2 regions of the Pseudomonas sp. GW823-FHT06E10 genome follow, and region 1 is predicted to be linked to the other one. Evidence: riboswitches for the same ligand, from Rfam matches in the RefSeq annotation. Region 1 holds a riboswitch; the other holds the start of a gene.
What was found. Region 1 has a riboswitch for cobalamin ahead of cobO (cob(I)yrinic acid a,c-diamide adenosyltransferase). Riboswitches for the same ligand answer to the same signal wherever they lie in the genome.
Positions count from the first base shown of each region.

Region 2: it holds a riboswitch for cobalamin, as region 1 does, so the genes downstream of both, AC1Q6Y_RS23695 (CbtB domain-containing protein) here and cobO (cob(I)yrinic acid a,c-diamide adenosyltransferase) in region 1, are expected to answer to the same signal.

Region 1 covers NZ_JBXAHJ010000011.1:181,539-189,860, forward strand. Annotated here, with positions in the region: gene hda (DnaA regulatory inactivator Hda) at 98-802, shown strand; gene AC1Q6Y_RS19075 (C40 family peptidase) at 1,025-1,657, shown strand; gene AC1Q6Y_RS19080 (C40 family peptidase) at 1,823-2,359, shown strand; gene AC1Q6Y_RS19085 (O-methyltransferase) at 2,378-3,031, shown strand; gene AC1Q6Y_RS19090 (PQQ-dependent sugar dehydrogenase) at 3,173-4,486, opposite strand; gene AC1Q6Y_RS19095 (hypothetical protein) at 4,553-5,137, opposite strand; cobalamin riboswitch at 5,291-5,524, shown strand; gene cobO (cob(I)yrinic acid a,c-diamide adenosyltransferase) at 5,607-6,218, shown strand; gene AC1Q6Y_RS19105 (cobyrinic acid a,c-diamide synthase CobB) at 6,215-7,552, shown strand; gene bluB (5,6-dimethylbenzimidazole synthase) at 7,549-8,199, shown strand; gene cbiB (adenosylcobinamide-phosphate synthase CbiB) at 8,196-8,322, shown strand, end outside.
Region 2 covers NZ_JBXAHJ010000017.1:27,567-35,888, forward strand. Annotated here, with positions in the region: gene nfuA (Fe-S biogenesis protein NfuA) at 1-241, shown strand, start outside; gene cobM (precorrin-4 C(11)-methyltransferase) at 318-1,064, opposite strand; gene AC1Q6Y_RS23685 (cobalamin biosynthesis protein) at 1,146-1,559, opposite strand; gene AC1Q6Y_RS23690 (CbtA family protein) at 1,556-2,263, opposite strand; gene AC1Q6Y_RS23695 (CbtB domain-containing protein) at 2,275-2,466, opposite strand; cobalamin riboswitch at 2,588-2,813, opposite strand; cobalamin riboswitch at 3,025-3,237, shown strand; gene cobW (cobalamin biosynthesis protein CobW) at 3,341-4,411, shown strand; gene cobN (cobaltochelatase subunit CobN) at 4,415-8,251, shown strand.

The DNA of each region.
Region 1 (8,322 bases):
TGTGGTCTGTCGCATTGTGCGGTCCGCTTCACGGGTATAAACTTCGCAAACTTTACACAGAGGCCACTAACGGTTCCTTTGGAACTGTTCAGTCAGCATGAAACCGATTCAGCTGCCCCTAGGTGTGCGTCTGCGTGACGACGCCACCTTTATCAACTACTACCCAGGCGCCAATGCCGCTGCACTCGGCTATGTCGAGCGGCTGTGCGAAGCCGACGCCGGCTGGACCGAAAGCCTGATCTACCTTTGGGGCAAGGACGGGGTAGGGCGTACGCACCTGTTGCAGGCCGCCTGCCTGCGCTTCGAGCAATTGGGCGAGCCGGCGGTGTATCTGCCGTTGGCCGAGCTGCTCGATCGTGGCATTGAAATCCTCGACAACCTCGAACAGTACGAGCTGGTCTGCCTGGATGATTTGCAGGTGGTCGCCGGACGAGCAGATTGGGAAGAGGCGCTGTTTCATCTGTTCAATCGCTTGCGCGACAGCGGTCGGCGCTTGCTTATTGCCGCGTCGACATCCCCTCGGGAGTTGCCGGTGAAGCTGGCGGATCTCAAATCCCGCCTGACCTTGGCCTTGATCTTCCAGATGCGTCCGCTGTCCGATGAGGACAAACTGCGTGCCCTGCAATTGCGCGCATCCCGTCGCGGTCTGCATCTGACCGATGAAGTCGGGCATTTCATTCTGACTCGCGGTACCCGCAGCATGAGTGCGCTGTTCGAGTTGCTCGAGCGCCTCGACCAGGCCTCCCTCCAGGCTCAGCGCAAGCTGACAATCCCGTTTTTGAAAGAAACCCTCGGCTGGTAAACCCGCTGAAACCGGGGCTTTTAGCTGTTTCGGCATATTTCAGGCGCCTGAAATCCCGCTTTCCTGCAAGGTTGCAGGCCGCGTGCGTGTTTAAAATGGGCTTAAGCGCTTAGATGTAAACGAGAAACGGATAAGTCACAAAAAGATCGATTGAATTTGCAAATGAGGTTGATAGCGGGCATAGTCTCGGCTTCTTTACAACTTTCAGCCACGGTCGTGCCCATGCTAAATCGCTTCGCACCCCTCGTGCCTCTCGCACTCGTTACCCTGTTGTTCGGTTGCGCTGCCCACACTCCAGTGGCCCAGCAAGCTCCGCAACAACAGGTTCAAAACTCGGTCACCGCCCAGTCTTCCGCTCTCTTTCAGGAAGAGCTGGCTACCGAAAAAGAACTCGCAGACTTCGCTGGCGGCAAGTCCTACCAGCTTCCGGTCCTGGCCGACAGCATCCTCGAACGTGGCATGTCCCTGATCGGTACCCGCTACCGTTTCGGCGGTACTTCTGAAGCCGGCTTCGATTGCAGTGGTTTCATCGGTTACCTGTTCCGCGAAGAAGCGGGCATGAACCTGCCGCGCTCCACCCGCGAAATGATCAACGTGGACGCTCCGCTGGTCTCGCGCAGCAAGCTTGAGCCGGGCGACCTGCTGTTCTTCGCAACCAACGGTCGTCGTGGTCGCGTCAGTCACGCCGGGATCTACCTGGGTGACAATCAGTTCATCCACTCCAGCAGCCGCCGCAGCGGCGGTGTGCGCATCGATAGCCTGGGCGACAGCTACTGGAGCAAGACCTTCATCGAAGCCAAGCGCGCCCTGGCAATGGCACCTAACGCGTCGCCAATCGTCACTGCACGCAAATAAGCGGACAAATTGTAAGGCGAACTTAAAGTCTTACTTGAAGTTTGTCGTGTAGCCGCTAGAATCTTGATCTACAAATGATGGCAAACCGCCTGCGTCCCACGCAGGCGGTTTTCTTTTCTGCGCTCCCCGCAGAAAAAGCCGCAGCCAGATCAGGATGTTCTGCTTATGACGACGTCGGCCCGCCTCGCAATCATGTTCTTCGCAGCGCTGCTCAGTGCCTGCGCCAGCCGCACACCGCCTCCTGCGCCGGTGGTTCGCGCTCCCATCGTATTTGGTTCCTCGCAAGCTTTTTCGCCCGAAGCGGAAGACGTGCTGTTTCGCGCGCTCGGTCTGGTCGGCACGCCTTATCGCTGGGGTGGCAATACGCCGGATTCCGGATTTGATTGCAGCGGCCTGATCGCTTATGTGTACCGCGATGTCGCCGGTATTGCCTTGCCGCGTACCACGCGCGAGATGATCTCCATGCAAGCGGCGAATGTGGGCAAGGATGGCTTGCAGACCGGCGACCTGCTTTTCTTTGCCACCAATGGCGGTTCCCAGGTCAGTCATGCTGGCATCTATGTGGGAGAGGGGCGTTTCGTCCATGCGCCGGCCACCGGCGGCACCGTGAAGCTCGACAGCCTGTCCAAGGCGTATTGGCAAAAAGCTTACCTGAGCGCCAAGCGTGTTCTGCAGCCTGAACATTTGGCGCGCAATCCATAACCTCCGGAGCTGGTGGTCATGACTGCTCGCACGCTCAATCTCGACGACGCCCTGTACCAATACCTGCTCGATGTTTCCCTGCGTGAAACGCCTCTGCTCAAGCGCTTGCGCGATGAGACCCAGGCGCTGCCGATGGCACGCTGGCAGGTGGCGCCTGAGCAGGGGCAGTTTCTTGCTTTGCTGGTGAAACTGACGGGGGGCAGGCGTTTGCTCGAAGTCGGCACCTTTACCGGTTACAGCGCACTGTGCATGGCGGCGGCATTGCCTGCTGGTGGCTCGTTGATTTGCTGTGACATTCCCGGTGACTACAACGCCACGGCCCTGCGTTACTGGCAGGAAGCCGGGCTGGCCGGACGCATCGATCTGCGCCTGGCGCCTGCGCTGGAAACCCTCGGCAAGCTGGACCAGCCAGGCCAGTTCGATCTGGTTTTCATCGATGCCGACAAGGCCAACTACCCGGCTTATCTGGAGCACGCCCTGCGATTGCTGCGGGTCGGCGGGCTGGCGGTGTTCGATAACACGCTATGGAGCGGGCGCGTGCTCGAGACCAGTCCCGAGAGCGCGGACACCCGGGCGATCCAGGCGCTCAACCGGGCGTTGAAGGACGATGCGCGGGTGGATCTGTCGTTGTTGCCGTTGGGGGATGGGTTGACTCTCTGCCGCAAACGCTGAGCTGGAAATCCTGTGGGAGCGAGCTTGCTCCGGGCGGCGTTCCGACGATAGCGGTAGGTCAGTCAGCATCGATGTTGAATGTGCCGGCCTCATCGCGAGCAAGCTCGCTCCCACAGGGTTCTGAGTTCATCCGGGATGGTGTTATCTGGCAGCCGACACCCGCCACACCTTGTTCCCCACATCATCGGCCACCAACAGGTCACCCTGTCGGTCGATCACCACGCCCACCGGGCGGCCCATGGCTTCTTCCTTGCCATTGAGAAACCCGCTGAGCACATCAACCGGATTCCCGACCGGCTTGCCGGCGCGGAAGGGCACGAAAATCACTTTGTAGCCGCTGTGCGGCTTGCGGTTCCAGGAGCCGTGCTGCCCGATGAATGCCCCTTGGGTGAAGGGCGGCGGCAGTTTGCTGTTTTCAGCGAAGGTCAGGCCCAGTGATGCCGTGTGCGGGCCGACGGCGTAGTCCGGGGCGATAGCCTTGGCCACCAGGTCCGGGTTTTGCGGCTCGACGCGAATATCGACATGCTGGCCGAAGTAACTGTACGGCCAGCCATAGAATGCGCCGTCTTTCACCGAGGTGATGTAGTCGGGTACCAGGTCGCTGCCGATTTCATCCCGTTCGTTGACCGCGGTCCACAGCGCGCCACTGTGCGGTTCCCAGGCCATACCGTTGGGGTTGCGCAGGCCGGACGCGAAGATCCGCTGCTGGCCGGTGGCGCGATCCACTTCCCAGATCGCCGCGCGACCTTCTTCCTTGTCCATGCCGTGTTCCGCAACGTTGCTGTTGGAACCCACGGTGACGTACAGCTTGCTGCCGTCCTTGCTGGCGATGACGTTTTTGGTCCAGTGGTGATTCAGCAGGCCGCCCGGCAGGTCGACCACTTTTGCCGGCGGTGACTTGATCTGCGTATCGCCACTTTCATAGTGAAAGCGCAGCAGGCGATCAGTGTCGGCCACATACAGGTCATTGCCGACCAGGGTCATGCCGAAGGGCGAGTTGAGGTTTTGCAGAAACACCGTGCGGGTTTCCGCGACCCCATCGTGGTCCTTGTCGCGCAGCAAGGTGATGCGGTTGGCGCTGGGCACCCTGGCTCCGGCACGCCCCATGAATTTCTTCATGATCCAGCCGCGAATGCCTTTGCCGTCTTCGGGTTTGGGGGGTGCATTGGTTTCCGCGACCAGCACATCGCCATTGGGCAGTACATAAAGCCAGCGTGGGTGATCCAGGTCTTCGGCAAAAGCGGCCACTTGGGTGCCATTGGCGGCGATGGGCTTCGCACCCTGCGGCCAGCCGATGGCCGGGGCGATGTTCACGGTCGGGATCAGGGTTTTGTCGGGTTCTGGCAGTTGAGGCGAAGGACCGGTGCCGTCGGAGACTTGCAGGCGGGCGGTCCCGCCACAAGCAGCGAGCCCTCCGCAGAACGCGATAACGAGAACGAGCGGGGGCGAGCGCATGCGGGTCTTCCCTATGAGTGCCTTGTTCTAATCATAGAGGCGCGTTGTCGTCCGATGGTTCAACCCTTAGCCACGTGCCTCCTTGAACAGCACTGCTATGCCGGGGTGATAGTTGCCGGCTTCGTTGCGCAACTTGCGGTAGGCATAAGGGAAATACCAGGCGACAGCGCAGCTGTGTTCTTTTTGCAGGTCATCGACCATGTCCTGGAGCTCTTCCGGTGTGGCGCCCTGCTGGGCTTTTTGCGGGGCGACGAACAGGCAGCCGAGTTTCAGGTCGCTGGCGTGGCTCAGGCGCTTGGCATCGCTGGCGATGTCGATCAGGGCCTGGGTCAGATTGAGGCTGTTGACCCGTGGCCAGCGCTGGCTGGTCTGGATGTAGGCGCGGGTTTCGGATGACGCCAGGAGCAGGTCGGCGCGGCTGTTGCGTTCGCCTTCTTCGGTCTGCTTGCGGGTGGGCGTCTGTTGCAGCGTGACCATCTCGGCCATCCAGGCGGCGGCAGACAGTAGTCCGAGATTGGCCTTTTCGTCGTGCCAGTACGGTGTGTCGCCATCACCGCGGACGGCGTTATAACGGTCGATGCATTCGAACCAGCGTTCGAGCACCGGGCGCAGGAATTCCAGCTTTGGATTGCTGATGATCATGCCTTGCATGGGCTCACCCTTGTTGTTGTGTTGTGAGGTTGTGGCTCTTTGATATCACCGCTGAGAGCGTGGCACAAGATTGACGTCAGTTTATTGATTGACGGCAGTTATTCGGTCGATGGCCTCCCGGCTTTAATTGACGCTCCACCCCCAACCCTCTAACCTTCGCGGCTTGTTTCAGGTGCTCTGTGGCTTGGGTCGACAGAGTGAAACAGGGAAGCCGGTGAGTGAGTCCTTCTGTTGGTCGAAGGCCCGCAATTCCGGCGCTGCCCCCGCAACGGTAAATGAGTGAAAACTGTGTGTGATGCCACTGTGTCGATTTGATGCGGGAAGGCGCACGGTCTGGCCCCGCGGCCACTCATGAGCCCGGAGACCGGCCTGATTCATCCAGCGGCATCACGGTGGGCGATGCCAGGCTTGTTGCCTTCTATTCTTGTGCCTGCCCGCCGTTATTCCTGCCTAAACGGAGAGCTCCCCCATGACTGATACCCCCGATCGTGACGAACGCCACCTGGCGCGCATGCAGCGCAAAAAAGCCGTGATCGACGAGCGCATCGCCAATTCCCCGAACGAGTGTGGCCTGCTACTGGTGCTGACCGGCAACGGCAAGGGCAAGAGCAGTTCGGCCTTCGGCATGCTTGCCCGCGCCATGGGGCACGGCATGCAATGCGGCGTGGTGCAGTTCATCAAGGGCCGCAACAGTACGGGGGAGGAGTTGTTCTTCCGACGCTTTCCCGAGCAGGTGCGTTTTCATGTGATGGGCGAAGGCTTTACCTGGGAAACCCAGGACCGCCAGCGCGACATCGCCGCCGCCGAAGCGGCCTGGGCGGTGTCACAGCAACTGCTGCGCGATCCGTCCATCGGTCTGGTGGTGCTCGATGAGCTGAACATCGCCCTCAAGCACGGCTACCTCGATCTCGATCAGGTGCTCAGCGACTTGCAGGCCCGACCGCCGATGCAACACGTGGTGGTCACCGGTCGTGCCGCCAAGCCGGAGATGATCGAGATGGCTGACACCGTCACCGAAATGGGCGTGATCAAGCACGCCTTTCAAGCCGGGATCAAAGCGCAGAAAGGCGTCGAATTGTGAGTCAGCCTCGGCACTGTCCGGCGGTACTGATTGCCGCGCCGGCCTCTGGCCAGGGCAAGACTACCGTCACCGCGGCACTGGCCCGATTGCATCGCAATCAGGGGCGCAAGGTCCGAGTGTTCAAGTGCGGGCCCGACTTTCTCGATCCGATGATCCTCGAGCGCGCCAGCGGTGCGCCGGTGTATCAGCTGGACATGTGGATGGTCGGCGAGCAGGAGAGTCGCCGGTTGCTGTGGGAAGCCGCCGCTGAAGCCGACCTGATCCTGATCGAAGGCGTCATGGGGTTGTTCGACGGTACGCCGTCGAGCGCCGATCTGGCGCGGCATTTCGGTGTGCCGGTGCTGGGGGTGATCGATGGCACCGCCATGGCCCAGACCTTTGGCGCATTGGCCCTGGGGCTGGCGCGTTATCAGCCGGACTTGCCGTTTGCCGGCGTGCTGGCCAATCGTGTCGGCACGCTGCGCCATGCGCAACTGCTCGAAGGTAGCCTGACTGAGGGTTTGCGCTGGTATGGCGCGCTGTCCCGGGAAACCGGGATCGAACTGCCGAGTCGGCACCTGGGGCTGGTGCAGGCCAGTGAGTTGAACGATCTCGACCTGCGCCTCGACGCGGCAGCCGATGCCCTGGCCAGCAGTTGCGAGGTCGCGCTGCCACCGGCAGTCGAATTCGCCGCCCCTGATGTCATCGTGGCCGAACCACTGCTGGCCGGTGTACGCATTGCCGTCGCCCGCGATGAAGCCTTTGCGTTCACCTACGGCGCGAGCCTGGATCTGCTGCGGGCGATGGGCGCCGAGTTGTCATTCTTCTCGCCGATCCGCGACCGTGCGTTGCCGCAGGCGGACAGCCTGTATCTGCCGGGCGGCTACCCGGAGCTGCACCACGTTGCACTGGCGCAAAACACCGCGATGCTCGATGCGATCCGCGCCCACCACCGGGCAGGCAAACCGTTGCTCGCCGAGTGTGGCGGCATGCTTTATTTGCTCGATTCCCTGACCGATGTCGAGGGCACTCGCGCCGAACTGGTTGGCTTGCTGGCCGGTGATGCAGTCATGCAAAAGCGCCTGGCAGCGCTGGCTTTGCAAGCGGTGGAACTGCCGGAAGGCTCGCTGCGCGGGCACACCTATCATCATTCGCTGACCACCACTGAACTGGCGCCGATTGCCCGTGGCTTGAGCCCTAACGGCGGGCGCGGAGCGGAGGCGGTCTACCGTGAGGGGCGGATGACTGCCTCTTACGTACACTTTTATTTTCCGTCGAACCCCTCGGCGATTGCCGCGCTGTTTGCGCCTGACCAAAACCCTGTGGGAGCGAGCCTGCTCGCGAAGAGGCCATGAGCGACAACGCATTCTCCGAAACCGAGCGCGCGGCGGTGTACCGCGCCATCGCCGAGCGCCGCGACATGCGCCACTTCAGCGGCGGCACCGTCGAGCCCGAATTGCTCCGTCGCCTGCTCGAAGCCGCGCATCAGGCCCCCAGTGTCGGCCTGATGCAGCCCTGGCGCTTCATCCGCATCAGCGATCGCGCCTTGCGCGGGCAAATCCAGGCCCTGGTAGAAGAAGAACGCATCCGCACCGCCGAAGCCCTTGGCGAGCGCAGCGATGAGTTCATGAAGCTCAAGGTGGAAGGCATCAACGATTGTGCCGAGGTGCTGGTCGCCGCACTGATGGACGACCGCGAGCAGCATATCTTCGGCCGCCGCACCTTGCCGGAAATGGACATGGCTTCGTTGTCCTGCGCGATCCAGAACCTGTGGCTGGCGTCCCGTGCCGAAGGGCTGGGCATGGGGTGGGTGTCGCTGTTCGAACCACAGGCACTGGCGGACCTGTTGAGATTGCCGCCGGGTGCCAAGCCGTTGGCCGTGCTGTGCCTGGGGCCGGTCAAAGAGTTCTATCCGGCGCCGATGCTGGTGCTCGAAGGCTGGGCGCAGGCGCGTCCGCTACATGAATTGCTGTATGAAAATTATTGGGGAGTGAGTCAATGAGTGTGGCGTTGTTGAGTGTCGCCGCGGTTGCGCTGGATGCGCTGCTGGGTGAACCCAAACGCTGGCATCCGCTGGTGGCGTTCGGCCGTTTTGCCGAGCGCATCGAGCAACGTTTCAACGGCG
Region 2 (8,322 bases), on a different contig from region 1:
CTACTACCTGCAAACCGAGATCAACCCGGGGCTGGCCAGCCACGGCGGTCAGGTCAGCCTGATCGACGTGGTCGAAGACGGCATCGCCGTCCTGCAGTTCGGTGGTGGTTGCCAGGGCTGCGGCCAGGCCGACGTGACGCTGAAGGAAGGCATCGAGCGCACCTTGCTCGAGCGCATCCCGGAGCTCAAAGGTGTTCGCGACGTGACCGACCACACGCAGAAAGAAAACGCCTACTACTAAGGTGTTCGCTGCGAATTGAAAGAACGGCGCCCCGTGAGCGCCGTTTTTTTATGGGTGATTGGAAACCTGTGGTGAATCAGGGCCTGTAAAGATGCGCATGCCCTGCGCGATACAGCGATGACTCGCTGAAGTGGTCACTGCCCAGCACCCGACCCACCAGAATCAACGCCGTACGACGAAATCCCTTCGATTCAACCTTCCCGGCAATATCTGCCAGCGTGCCCACCACCCAATCCTGATCCGGCCAGCTCGCGCGATGCACCACTGCAATCGGGCAATCGGCGCCGTAATGGGGCAGCAGTTCCTCGACGATCTTCGCCAGGTGACTGACCCCCAAATGAATCGCCATGGTCGCGCCGTGCTGCGCCAGGCTGGAGAATTCCTCTCCGGGTGGCATGGCGGTTTTGTCGGCGTAGCGAGTCAGGATCACGCTCTGCGAAATGTCCGGCAGGGTCAGTTCCGCGCCCAAGAGCGCTGCGCAAGCGGCTGTGGCAGTCACGCCGGGTACGATTTCGAACGCAATGCCCAGTTCACGCAGATAGCGAATCTGCTCGCCAATGGCGCCATACAGGCTCGGATCGCCAGAGTGCACCCGGGCCACATCCTGGCCTTTGGCGTGGGCGGTCTTGATCAGGTCGATGATCTGTTCCAGGTGCAGTTCGGCGCTGTTGACCACCTGTTCGGCACAGTGACCTTCCAGTACGGCGGCCGGCACCAGTGAGCCGGCATAAATGATCACCGGGCAACTGCGTATCAGCCGCTGGCCCTTGACGGTGATCAGTTCGGGGTCGCCGGGACCTGCGCCAATGAAGTAGACGGTCATCGTCGGTTCCTGTGGGAAAAAGGGGCTGAACAGGTCTTCAGATGAAGAATGTTCATGATCGAAGGCGGGGATTATCGGTTTTTACGCAGCACCAGCCAATGCCAGGGTTGCCTGGGCATATTTTTGTCGTGGAATCAGCAGTTTTGCCGGGGCCTGGGCCAGTTGTTCGGCCAGGGCCAGTGCGGCGCTTTCCGCAACGCCGTAGCAACCGGTGCGCTCAAACGCTATTTGCGATTGATGGCTGAGTTGCGGTTCATAAGCGGCCAGTTGCTCACTGCTGAAATACGTCAGTTCCAGGCCGAGTTGCTGAGCCAGTTCGATCAGTGCAGGTTCGTCGCGCTTCGAATCGATGCTGGCCAGCGCCTTGATTTCATGACGAGCTATCTGGTGCGCCTCCAGCGCCTGATCGAGCAGCGCCAGCAACGTGCTGACGGGGCAGCCCCGTTGGCAGCCCAGGCCGACCACCAGGGTCGGCGCTGTGCTGACGTCAGTCATGCGTTGTATTGACCATCGCTTTTGCGACGGAACAACCAGGCGCTGATCAGGCCCAGGGCCAGCCAGAATGCCACGTTGGTCAGTTGCGAAGCGATTTTGAACCGGGTTTCCAGCGCCTCTGGAGCAAGCATCGAATGCACCTCCGGTTGCGGCGCGCCAATCACATGGGGAACGGCGAGGATCGCCGCGCCGAGGACTTTCATCAGCCAGTGACGGCTGAACACGATCAGCGCAATACCGACGGCGGTGGAGGCGGCGGTACCGACCCACCACAGTTGCCGTTCTGCCAGGTCGGCGGCGGCAGTGCCTGGCAATTCAGGTGGCAGGCCTAGGGTCGGCGCGAGCACGAAAGTCGCGTAACCAGCCAGGCCCCAGAGCAGGCCTTGAGAGGTTTTGGTCGGCGCACGCAAGGTGTACAGGCCGGCCAGCATCAGGGCGAAACCGACCGCCACCACCAGGTTGCCACCGGTGGTCGACAGCACGCGCTGCCAGCCGTCTTGCGGCTCCCAGGCTTGTGCATCATGAGTGTGGGCAGCCACCGCACCGTCGGCGTGTTCATGCATTTCAACAGCGGCCGGTTCGGCTTTTTCGTAGGTCTCGGCCTGCAAAATCAGCGGGGCGACCCAGAAACTTTGCAGCAGGGTCAGCAACAGGGCGGCCAGCAGCCCGGTGAAACCTGCGGTTTGCGCAATACGCTTGATCATGTCGACAGCTCTCAATGGCACGGGAACGCGGAGCTGTGGCGGGTATCGTGGGCGGCGTTGTGCACCGCTTCGATGTGCGAGAAACCGGCGAAATACACAAGGCACGCGCCCAGGATCGACGCGCAGACGGCGGCGGCCAAACGTTGGGTCAGGGTTGAGGTGGTGCTTGCGGCTGTGTGTTCGGCGCTGCTGATGATCGACATGGCGTTTCCCTCTGGTCTGTCAGCGGGGAATAAGAGCGCATGCAAAACCCCGCACGACCAGGCGCGCAAGGTTTCAAACAGCGCCCGCCCACCGCGGGTTTGTTGGTTCAGTGATCGTACTGGTCACTTTGTGTTGCGGGCCGGTCTCCGGGCTCACGAGGGGCAAAGGCTTGCGCCTGGACCTGAAAGCATCACCTTCCCATGCCGCAGTGGCACAGTGGATCTGACGCTTCGCTCGCTTACCGTTGCGGGGGCAGCACCGGACTGACATGGCTTAAGAGTAAAGCACATGATTCACCGGTTTCCCGTTTCACCCTGTGAAGGGCACCCGTAACAAGGTGTGTAGGAGAGCATGGGCGGGGGTTGGGCGTCAATTGGCAGGGGTTCTCGTTTGAGTTTCTGTGGCGAGGGGGCTTGCCCCCGTTGGGCTGCGAAGCGGCCCCCTTACTTTTATCCAGACAAAGCGTGCACTCTGGATTTGCGACGGCTTCGCCGCCGAACGGGGGCAAGCCCCCTCGCCACAGGGATCGCAAGCATTGACCCGCCCCAAGACCATGCGTAGCCTTGCGCTTTCGAGGTTCTTCGGCGTTTGTCGAAGCTAAGAAGGGAACGCGGTCAATGCCGCGGCTGCCCCCGCAACTGTGAACGGTGATGTTCGTTGCCACGCCACTGCTGACTCAATCCATGAGGCCGGCGGGAAGGCGCAGCGAATGCCAGGCTCAAGCCCGGCACATCGTCAGCCAGGAGACCTGCCTCGTCACAGATTCTCACTTTCAACCGGGCGGGGTGATCCGGTGGCGAACTCTTCAGGCACGCGCGTGCGCGTTGCCGGTCGTCGTCCCGTATGCCCGCCAGCTTAGCCATAGGGCATCCGATGAAAACACTGGCCAAACTCCCCGTCACCATCGTTACAGGCTTTCTCGGCTCGGGTAAAACCACGCTGCTGCGCCACATGCTCGACAACGCCCAGGGTCGCCGCATCGCGGTGATCGTCAACGAATTTGGCGAATTGGGCATCGACGGCGAAATCCTCAAGCAATGCTCCATCGGTTGCACCGAAGAAGAAGCCAACGGCCGTGTCTATGAACTGGCCAACGGCTGCCTGTGCTGCACCGTCCAGGAAGAATTCTTCCCGGTGATGCGCGAACTGGTGGCCCGTCGCGGCGATCTGGACCACATTCTCATCGAAACGTCCGGTCTGGCATTGCCCAAGCCGCTGGTGCAGGCCTTCCAGTGGCCGGAAATCCGCAGTGCCTGCACGGTGGATGCGGTCATCACCGTGGTCGACAGCCCGGCCGTGGCCGCCGGCACCTTCGCCGCGTTCCCGGATCAGGTCGACGCCCAGCGCAAACTCGACCCGAACCTGGACCACGAATCGCCGCTGCACGAACTGTTCGCCGACCAATTGGCCAGCGCTGACCTGGTGATCCTCAACAAAACCGACCTGATCAACCCGACGGACCTGGCCCGTGTGCGCCTGGAAGTCGCCGAGGAATTGCCGCCAGCGGTGAAAATCATCGAAGCCAGCAGTGGTCGCCTGCCGCTGGACGTGCTGATCGGCCTCGGTGTCGGCTCCGAAGAACACATCGACAGCCGCCACAGCCACCACGACCATCATCACGATGGTGACGACGATCATGATGACCACGATCACGACGCCTTCGATTCGATCTCCATCGAACTGCCGCAAGCCGACGAAAGCCTGCTGCTGGACGCGCTGACCCAGTTGGTGGTCCAGCACGGCATCCTGCGCGTCAAGGGCTTTGCGGCGATTCCGAACAAGCCGATGCGCCTGCTGATCCAGGGCGTGGGTACGCGTTTTGACAAGCATTTCGACCGCCAGTGGGGCGCCGAAGAGGCGCGAGTCTCTCGCCTGGTGCTGATCGGCCAGAAACTGGACGCCACTGTTCTCGAGGCGCAATTGCGCGCCGCGCTCAGCGTGTAAGCCATGCACCTGCTCAGGACCCAGCCCGGCGGTTTCGTGTCGGATGACAACATTGCCGACCTTGGACAAACCCCCGCCGAGCTGGTGGTCCTGTGCAGCGGCGATTCCAGCCTGGCGCTGCTCGCCGAAGCGGCGCAGCAGTTGCCCGACGATTACCCGAGCGTGCGCCTGGCCAATCCGATGCAGGTGCAGAACCATGCCTCGGTTGACCTGTACGTCGATGAAGTCTTGCGCCACGCCAAGGTCATTCTGATTTCGCTGCACGGCGGCATCGCCTATTGGCGTTATGGCATCGAGCGTCTGGTCGAGCTGTCGCAGCGCGGCGTGCAGCTGATTCTGGTGCCGGGTGATGATCGCCCGGACCCGGAACTCAGCGACTTGAGCACCGTCGGTGCCGAGGATCGCGACCGGCTCTGGCAGTTTCTGCGCCAGGGCGGCATGGGCAACGCCCTCGACTTCTTCCGCTGCCTGGCCAACCGCTGGCTGGCGCGTGATTACACCTGGGGCGAACCGCAAACCCTGCCACGCACGGCGATTTACCATCCGCACAAACATTCTGCCGCACTGAGCGACTGGCAGGCCGACTGGCACGCCGATCAACCCGTGGCGGCGGTGCTGTTTTACCGCTCGCATTTGCAGGCGGCGAACACCGCTTTCATTGATGTTTTTTGCCAACGGTTGCAGGCAGCGGGGTTGAATCCATTGCCGATTGCGCTGGCTAGCTTGAAAGAGCCCGGCTGCCTCTCGGTGGTCGAGGACTGGCTGGATGAAGTCGAAGCTTCAGTGATTCTGAACACCACTGGCTTCGCTCAATCCAGTCCGGAAGCACCTCATCTGCGCCCGTTTCGCCGCAATATCCCGGTGATCCAGGCGATTTGCGCCCAGGACAATGAACCGGGATGGCGCGCCAGCGAACAGGGGCTTGGCCCCCGTGACCTGGCGATGCATATCGCGTTGCCTGAGCTGGACGGGCGCATCATCAGTCGCCCGATCAGCTTCAAGGACCTGGCGTGGCGCAGTGAGCGTAGTCAGTCGGATGTGGTCTGCTACCGGCCGCAGCCGGAACGCATGGATTTCGTTGCCGAACTGGCGCGACGCTGGATCGATCTGGCGCGGGTGCCCAATGCTGAAAAACGCATTGCCTTGATTCTCGCCAACTACCCGACCCGCGACGGTCGCATCGGCAATGGCGTCGGCCTCGATACCCCGGCAGCGGCGTTGAATATCCTGTGGGCGTTGCATGCCGACGGTTATCCATTACCGGCTGAGTTACCAGACAGTGGCACCGCGCTGATCCAGCAGTTGCTCGGCGGCGTCAGCAACGATCTCGAGACCCTCGACCTGCGTCCGTGCCAGCAAAGCCTGGGCATGGATGATTATCTAGTGATGTTCAACGCCTTGCCTGAAGCCAATCGCGCGGCGGTGCTCGAACGTTGGGGTGCGCCGGAAAACGACCCGATGTATCGCAGCGGGCGGATGATGATCGCCGGCCTGCGTTTTGGCCTGACCTTCGTCGGCATTCAGCCGGCCCGGGGTTATCAGGTCGACCCGAGCGCGGTGTATCACGACCCGGACCTGGTGCCGCCCCACGGCTACCTGGCTTTCTACTTCTGGCTGCGCAACACCTATGGCGCCCACGGCGTGATCCACGTCGGCAAACACGGCAACCTCGAATGGCTGCCGGGCAAGGGCGTGGGGCTGTCGGAACATTGCTGGCCAGACGCTTTGCTCGGGCCGCTGCCGAACATCTATCCGTTCATCGTCAACGACCCGGGTGAGGGCGCCCAGGCCAAGCGGCGGACCCAGGCGGTGATCATCGATCACCTGATGCCACCGCTGACCCGCGCCGAAACCTACGGCCCGCTGCGTAACCTCGAGCTGTTGGCCGACGAATATTACGAAGCGCAGCTGCTCGATCCGCGCCGCGCCCTAGAGTTGCAGCGCGACATCCTGCAACTGGTGCGTGACACCCACATCGACCGTGAACTGCAACTGGACGAACAACTCGACAGCGATGCCGATGCGGCGATCTGGTTGCCGCGACTCGACACTTACCTGTGCGACTTGAAGGAGTCGCAGATCCGCGACGGCCTGCATGTGTTCGGCGAATCGCCCTCCGGGCGATTGCGTATCGATACCTTGCTGGCGCTGTTGCGCATTCCACGGGGCGATGGCCGGGGTGCGCAGTCGAGTCTGCTGCGTGCGCTGGCCAAGGCCTTCGGGCTGGGGTTCGATCCGCTTGATTGCGCCTTGGCCGAGCCGTGGATTGGACCACGACCTGAACAACTGCAAGTACTCGGCGACGAACTTTGGCGTACCACAGGCGATACCCGTGAACGTCTTGAGCTGTTCGCTACACAACTGATCTCACAGACATTGAACTGTAGGAGCGAGCCTGCTCGCGATGGTGTGTCAGTCGACACCAATGTGGCTGACACACCATCGCGAGCAAGCTCGCTCCTACAGGAGTCGGACTGGACAGAGGTGCAAGCCATTATCGATGGTTTGCGTGACGTCATTGCTCCGCGTCTGGACGCCTGCGGTCCGGCGGAAATGCGCGGATTGCTCGACGCGCTTGGCGGTCGCTTCGTCCCGGCCGGTCCCAGCGGCGCGCCCAGTCGTGGTCGTCTTGACGTGCTGCCCACCGGGCGCAACTTCTATTCGGTGGATGTACGCAACCTGCCGACCACCACGGCGTGGCGCATCGGGTTCCAGTCGGCCAACCTTATTCTCGAACGGCACCTGCAAGACCACGGCGATCATTTGCGCCAGCTCGGCTTGTCGGTGTGGGGCACCGCAACCATGCGCACCGGTGGCGATGACATCGCCCAGGCGATGGCGTTGATGGGCGTGCGTCCGGTCTGGGCCACCGGCAGCCAGCGGGTCGATGATTTCGAGATTCTGCCGTTGAGTTTGCTCGACCGCCCGCGGGTGGACGTGACCTTGCGTGTGTCCGGTTTCTTCCGTGATGCCTTTGCCAATCTGATTCGTTTGTTCGACGCGGCGGTGCAAGCGGTGGCCGATCTCGATGAGCCGGACGACCTGAACCCGTTGGCGGCCAAGGTACGCGCCGAGCGTGCAGCCTTGCTGGAGGCGGGGCTCGATGAAGACGCAGCGCGACGTCAGGCCGGCTGGCGGATATTCGGGGCCAAACCCGGTGCCTACGGCGCGGGTGTGCAGGGCGCCATCGACGGTCGCCTGTGGCAGAGCCGCGAGGACCTGGCCGAGGTCTACCTCAACTGGGGTGGCTACGCTTACGGCGGTTCCGACGAAGGCACCGCCGCCCGCGAACAGTTCAGCCAGCGCCTGAGCCAGGTACAGGCGGTGCTGCAAAACCAGGATAACCGCGAGCACGATCTGCTCGACTCCAACGATTACTACCAGTTCCAGGGCGGCATGCTCGCGGCGGTGGAAAGCCTGAAAGGCGAGGCGGCGGCCAGCTATCATGGCGACCACAGCCAGCCGGACCTGCCGAAGATTCGCACCTTGAAGGAAGAGCTGAGCCGGGTGATCCGCTCCCGGGCGGCTAACCCGAAGTGGCTCGAAGGCCTTAAACGTCACGGCTACAAAGGTGCGTTCGAAATGGCTGCGACGGTCGACAACCTTTTCGCCTTCGACGCCACCACGCAATTGATCGACGATCACCAGTACGCGTTGCTGGCCGATGCCTATTTGCTCGATCCGGGCACCCGGGATTTTGTCCGCGAACACAATCCCCATGCCTTGCGCGACATGACCGAGCGCATGCTCGAGGCGCAACAACGGGGAATGTGGAAGGAGCCCGGCGAGTACCGCGAGGCGCTGGAGAATCTGTTGCTGGATATAGAAGAAGATGGCTGACGCACTTAAACCTGTGGGAGCGAGCTTGCTCGCGATGACATGCGTTCAGTCGACAAAAATGTTGCCTGACA